Rhodoligotrophos defluvii: one gene and its partner. The protein of the gene in region 2 interacts with the protein of the main gene of each other region in a pairwise test. Links are inferred from orthologs where the notes say so. Each region holds a gene or a part of one and is shown on either strand. Other genes may lie near its edges.

What was found.
Region 1: the proteins of secD (region 2) and pheT interact in binary tests that used the Escherichia coli proteins (3 or more experiments, as listed by UniProt). The link is inferred for Rhodoligotrophos defluvii from one-to-one orthologs.

What each region holds. Positions count from the first base shown.
Region 1 is NZ_SZZM01000001.1:1,858,384-1,861,799, forward strand. Bases 96-3,196 are described here. They hold pheT (phenylalanine--tRNA ligase subunit beta), read right to left. Parts: upstream 2,797-3,196; coding sequence 394-2,796; downstream 96-393. Other genes in these bases: E4P09_RS08870 (C40 family peptidase), read left to right, coding at 96-391; pheS (phenylalanine--tRNA ligase subunit alpha), read right to left, coding at 2,793-3,196. Outside these bases: more of E4P09_RS08870, read left to right, coding at 1-95; more of pheS, read right to left, coding at 3,197-3,416.
Region 2 is NZ_SZZM01000005.1:204,077-207,288, reverse strand. What follows is about bases 84-2,980. They hold secD (protein translocase subunit SecD), read right to left. Parts: upstream 2,388-2,980; coding sequence 780-2,387; downstream 84-779. Other genes in these bases: yajC (preprotein translocase subunit YajC), read right to left, coding at 2,442-2,783; secF (protein translocase subunit SecF), read right to left, coding at 84-757. Also shown: more of secF, read right to left, coding at 1-83; E4P09_RS20065 (ATP-binding protein), read left to right, coding at 3,003-3,212. UniProt on the Escherichia coli protein: Part of the Sec protein translocase complex. Interacts with the SecYEG preprotein conducting channel. SecDF uses the proton motive force (PMF) to complete protein translocation after the ATP-dependent function of SecA.

The DNA of each region.
Region 1 (3,416 bases), on a different replicon or contig from region 2:
TGTCAGGCCGGTCGGCGAAACCGTCAGCGACTTTGTTTCGGTTGCAGAACGGTTCTTGGGCGCGCCATACGTGTGGGGCGGACGGCAATGGACGGGCATAGACTGTTCCGGCCTGGTGCAGGTCGCGCTGCAGGCGCAGGGTGCGCCATGCCCGCGCGACAGCGACATGCAGGAAGCCAGCCTAGGTCGCCCGCTTGATCCCCGCGACCTCGCAAAGCTGCGGCGGGGCGACCTGGTGTTCTGGCCCGGGCATGTGGGCATCATGGCCGACGCCGAAACGCTGCTGCACGCCACCGGCCATTACATGCAGGTGGTGCTGGAGCCGTTGCGCGAAGCGGTCGAGCGCATCCGTCAGCAGGGCACTGAGGTCCGCAGCATCAGGCGGCTCTGACCTCAGCTACGCAGGCTGGCGCCGGTCGCCTTCGTTGCCTGGGCCACGATGCGGGCCGATATGGCCTCGATCTCCTCGTCGGTGAGGGTCTTGGTCTGCGGCTGCAGCATGACCTCGATGCCGATCGATTTCTTGCCCGGCCCGAGCGCCCGCTCCGCCGCCTCGCCTTCGAACAGATCGAACACCGACACCGCGGCGATGAACTGCTTGTCCGCACCCTTCACCGCCCGCACCAGCTTGTCCGCCGGCACGTCCCGGTCGAGCACGAAGGCGAAGTCGCGGGTCAGCGGCATCAGGTCCGACTGGACCAGCGCCGGCCGAGCCGTGCCCTTGGCCCGCCGGTCGGGAATGGCATTCAGCACGACCTCGAAGCCGACCAGTGGCCCCTTCACGTCCATGGCCTCCAGCACGCGCGGGTGCAGTTCGCCGAACCAGCCGAGCTGGTTCTTGGGGCCGAGCTGCAGCGTGCCGCAACGCCCCGGGTGGAACCAGGCCGGTCCACCTTGCACCACTTGCAGCGAGTCCATCGGCGCGCCCGCCGCTTCGAGCAGCGCCAGCGCGTCCGCCTTGGCGTCGAACAGATCCACCGCCGCCGGCTGGCCGGACCAATGGCGCCCGCTCTTGCGTCCGCGGCGCACGCCGGTCGCCCGCAGGGTTTCGTCCGCCGGCGCATCGCCCGCATAGGCCGGTCCCACCTCGAACAGGCCCACATCGCCGAAGCCGCGCGCCATGTTCCGCCCCACCGCGGCGATCAGCGTGGGCAGGATCGACGGGCGCATATCCGACAGTTCCGACGAGATCGGGTTGGCAAGCTCGAGCTCCGGGGTGCCGCCGCCGAACAGCTCCGCCTGCCGCTTGGACACGAACGACCAGGTCACCGCCTCGTTGAGGCCGCGCGCCGCCAGCACCCGCTCGGCGATCGCGGCGCGGCGCTGCAAGGGCGTCAGCACCAGGCGCGCCACCGGGTGCGGCCGGTCCATGGGCGCAGGCGGGATGTTGTCGAGGCCGACGATACGGCAGACCTCCTCCACCAGGTCGGCTTCGCCATGCACATCCGGCCGCCATGAGGGCACACGGCAGACCAGGCCCTCATCCGTCTCCGTCACCCCGAAGCCCAGGGCTTCCAGAATGCGCCTCTGCTCAGGAACGGTCACGTCGGCCCCGCCCAGGGTGCGCACCCGGTCCTTGCGCAGGGTGTAGCTGCGCTCGTGGTCGGGCACCTTGCCGGCAACGACCAGCTCGGATGCCTCGCCCCCACACAGCTCCAGGATCATGGCCGTGCCGAGCTCGGCACCCGCTTGCACGAAGCATGGGTCGGCCCCGCGCTCGAACCGGTAGCGGGCATCGCTCTGGATGCCTAGCTTGCGTCCGGTTTGCGCCGTGCGCACCGCATCGAAATAGGCGGACTCGAGGAACACCGTGGTGGTCTCATCCGTGCAGCCGGAATGCTCCCCGCCCATGATGCCGCCGATCCCCTCCGGGCCCGCATCGTCGGCAATGACCACCATGCCCGGCTCGAGCCGGTAGGTCCTGCCGTCCAGCGCCAGGATCTCCTCGCCCGCCCGTGCCGAGCGCGCGACGATGTTGCCCTTCACCTTGTCGGCGTCGAACACGTGCAGCGGCCGGCCATAGCCGTAGGTGATGTAGTTGGTGATGTCGACCAGCGCCGAGATGGGCCGCAGCCCGATGGCACGCAGGCGCCGCTGCAGCCAGGCCGGCGAGGGGCCGTTCTTCACCCCGCGAATGGTGCGGCCCACGAACAGCGGACAGCCCTCCGGGTCCTCGGTGCGCACCGAAATGGGCGAGGCGAAGCGGCCCGGTATCTCCGGCACGGCGAGCGGCTTGAGCTTGCCCAGCCCTTTGGCGGCAAGGTCGCGGGCGATTCCGTACACGCCCAAGGCATCTGGCCGGTTGGGCGTCACCGAAATATCGACTACCGGGTCGTCCAGCCCGAGCGCCGTCGCCGCCGGTGTGCCCACCGGGAAGTCCTCCGCAAGGTCGATAATGCCCTCGTGCTCGTCGGAGATCAGGAGCTCCCGTTCCGAGCAGAGCATGCCGTTCGATTCGACGCCCCGGATGCTTGCCTTGGTCAGGTCGAGCCCGGTACCCGGGATATGCGTGCCCACGGGCGCAAAGATGCCGCGCAGGCCGGTGCGCGCGTTGGGCGCGCCGCACACCACCTGCAGCACGCCCGCATCGGTTTCGACCGTGCACACCCTGAGCCGCTCCGCATTGGGATGCTGCACTGCCTCGCGCACATAGGCCACCCTGAACGGCGCCAGCGCTTCGCGCAGATCGGTCACGCTCTCCACCTCGAAGCCGCAGCCGACGAGCCCGTCGAGAATGGCTTCCAGCGGCGCGTCGGTCTCCAGATGCTCCTTGAGCCAGCCAAGGGTGAATTTCATGACAGTCCTCCCGCCAGGGTGGGCAGGTCCAGCGCGCTGAAGCCATAGTGGCGCAGCCAGCGCAGATCGGCCTCGAAGAAGGCGCGCAAATCCGGGATGCCGTATTTGAGCATGGCGATGCGGTCGAGCCCCATGCCGAAGGCGAAGCCCTGATAGCGCGCGGGATCGACACCGGACGCTATGAGCACATTGGGGTGCACCATGCCGGAGCCGAGGATCTCCAGCCAGCTGTCCCCTTCGCCGATGCGGATCTGCCCGCCCTCCCGCCGGTAGCCGATGTCCACCTCCATGGACGGCTCGGTGAACGGGAAATGGGAGGCGCGGAACCGCATCTTCACCTTGTCCACCTCGAAGAAGGCCTTGCAGAACTCCTCCAGCACCCATTTCAGGTGGCCGAGATGGGTGGTCTCGTCGATCACCAGCCCCTCGATCTGGTGGAACATCGGCGTGTGCGTCTGGTCGCTGTCCGAGCGGAAGGTGCGCCCGGGCGCGATGATGCGGATGGGCGGCTCTTGCGCCAGCATGGTGCGGATCTGCACCGGCGACGTGTGGGTGCGCAGCACCTTGCGCGTCCCGTCCGGCTTTTCCCTCAGATAGAACGTATCGTGCTCCTGCCGCGC
Region 2 (3,212 bases):
ACAGCATCGCCAGGAACGCGGTTACCGACGTCAAGATGGTGCGGGAAAGGGTACTGTTCAACGATAGGTCGATGAGATCGATCAGCTTCATTGACTTGTATTTCCGGAGATATTCCCGGATGCGGTCGAACACCACCACCGTGTCGTTCAGCGAATAGCCGACGATCGTCAGCACGGCGGCGATGATCGTCAGGTTGAACTGAATGCCGAGCAGGCAGAACAGGCCGATGGTCAGCACCACGTCGTGCACGAGCGACAGGATTGCCCCCAAGGCGAACTGCCATTCGAAGCGGAACCAGATGTAGATCAGAATGCCGATCATCGAGATCAGCACCGCGATCGTGCCCATCTGCGCGAGTTCCCCCGACACTTTCGGCCCAACCACCTCGGTGCGGAGATAGGTGACGTCCGGTCCCAGCGCGTTACGGACCTTGGCCAGCGTATCCTGCTGGGCCTGCTCGCCCTCCTGCTTGCCGACGCGGATCATCACCTGGTCGGGCTGGCCGAGGCCTTGCACTTCCACTTCTCCAAGGCCAAGCCCGCCCACAGTGCTGCGCAGCTGCGCAAGATCAGCCGGCTGTGGCGTTTGGATCTCGATGACCGTGCCGCCTTCGAAGTCGATGCCGTAGTTGAGGCCCACGGTCAGGAACAGGAGGACCGACGCGATCATGCACAGGCCGGACAGCGCGTAGCCAAAGCGGGCAAATCGCATGAAGCGGTAATCGGTGTCGTCGCGGATGAAGCGGATCGGCCGCATGAACGGGTGCCTCGCTGAAAACCTAAAGCGGAATCGTCCGCGGGCGTGCGCTGTGGAACCACCAAGCCACCATCATCCGTGTCAGCGTGAACGCGGTGAACATGGAGATCGCGATGCCGAGCGTCATGGTGACAGCGAAGCCGCGCACCGGGCCTGACCCCATGCCGAACAGCACGATAGCGGCAATGAGGCCGGTGACATTGGAATCGATGATGGTGGCCAGTGCTCGATCGAAACCGGCCTGCAGTGAAGCGATCACCGAGCGGCCGTTGCGCTGCTCCTCCCGGATGCGCTCGTAGATCAGCACGTTGGCGTCCACCGCCATGCCGATGGTCAGCACGATGCCCGCAATGCCCGGCAGCGTCAGCGTCGCCTGCAGCACCGACAGAGCCGCAAAGAGCAGGATGAGGTTCACGATCAGCGCGATGTTGGCGAACACGCCGAACAGGCCGTAGCCCACGACCATGAAGGCAAACACCGCCAGCACGGCAACCACCGACGCGATCGTGCCGGCGCGGATCGAGTCGGCCCCGAGGCTCGGCCCCACGCTGCTCTCCTGGACGATTTGCAGCTTGGCCGGCAATGCGCCTGAGCGCAGCACGATGGCGAGGTCATTGGCATCCTCCACGGTGAACCGGCCGCTGATCTGCCCAGTGCCGCCGAGGATCGGCTCATTGATGACCGGCGCGCTGATCACCTCATTGTCGAGCACGATGGCAAAGGGCTTGCCCACATTGCGCTGGGTCAGCTCGCCGAACCGCTGGGCGCCGCGCTGGTTGAAGCGGAAGGAGACGATCGGCTCGCCATTGCGCTGATCAAAACCCGGCTGGGCGTCGGTGAGATCTTCGCCCTCCACGGTCGCGCGGCTCGACGTCTGGACGAAATAGGGAATCCGCGGCTCGTCGCGCGAATAGAGCAGATCGCAGCCGGGCGGAGCGCTGGCCGGCTGGGCCGTTTCCGGCTGCTCGTCGCACAATAGCCGGAACTGCAGCTGGGCGGTGGTCGCCAACAGATCCTTGAGCCGTGCCGGATCCTGCAGTCCAGGCACCTGCACCTCGATCCGGTCCAAACCCTGGCGGGTGATGGACGGCTCCGTCGTCCCGAGCGCGTCCACCCGCCGGCGCACGATTTCGATGGACTGCTGCACCGCGCGCGATATGCGCGCCTCCAGGCCCGCTTCGGTGAAGCTGAGGATGATCCGGTCACCATCGCGCGTCACCTCCGCCGAGGCGACACTCTGGCCGTCCATGAACAGGCCGGTCTGGATGGGCTGGGCAAGCTGGCGGATTCGCTCGAGGGCCCGGTCCACGTCCTGCGGATTGCGGATGCGGACGGTCACCTGGGTGCCGGACCGGCCGAGGCCCGTATACCCGATCCGTTCATCGCGCAGGACCTGCCTGATGTCGCCGACCATCTGGCCGGTGAGGTGGTTGACGAGGTCATTGCGGTCGACCTCCAGCAGCACCTGCGAGCCACCCTGAAGGTCGAGGCCGAGATGGACCGTCTTGGCCGGCAGCCAGGACGGCAGCTCGGCGCGGATCCGCTCGGGCAGGACGTTCGGAAGCGCCAGCAGGATGCCCATCAGCACCACGGCAAGGGTGGCAACGACCTTCCATCTGGCGAAATACATGCTATGCGTCTTTCAACCTGCGATGTCGCCGCGGCAGCGCGTCCAAAGCGACAATCAGCTCGCGGTGGCCTCGTCCTTCACCGGCTCGCCCTTGGCGCGGACCTCGGCCACCATGCTCTTCACCACCCGGACGCGCACGTTCTCCGCGAGCTCGACCTGGATTTCCCGCTCGTCGATCACCTTCGACACTTTGCCGACCAATCCGCCGGAGGTCACGACCGTGTCGCCGCGGCGGATATTGGCGATCATCTCCTGGTGCTGCTTCGCCCGACGCTGCTGCGGCCGGATCAGCAGGAAATAGAAGATCACGAAGATCGCGATGAGCGGCAGCATCGACACCAGGAAGTCGCTTGCGGGCGCTCCGGTGCTCTGCGCAAAGGCCGGTGTGATGAACATCCTCGTGGCGCTCCTTGTCAATGGCCTGGGGCCGGGGCTGCCTGCAGTGGGCCCGTCCGCGACTTGCGGCGGAATATAACGGCCGGTCGCGGCATTGCAATACAAGCCTTGCTGGTTGCGGCACGGTGTCCCCAGCCCGGGCCGCGCACAGGCCGAAAAGATTTCCTCTTAACGCATCATGGGCTAAACAGCCCGACGATTTTTTCCAAGGGCGAGCTCATGACCACGACTTTGACGGACCGCCAATTGCTCCAGGTGTTGGAGCGCATCGCGAAAGCGTTGGAGCGTCTGGCGCCGCCGGCCCGAGAGGAGCCTGATCTCGGGGCCGCTCCGGCCTTCATCTGGCATCCGGCGACGGGCCTTGCGCCGGTGGCGCGGGTGAACAGAGTGGAAATGGGCCTTCTGCGTGGCATCGATCGCCTGCGCGAT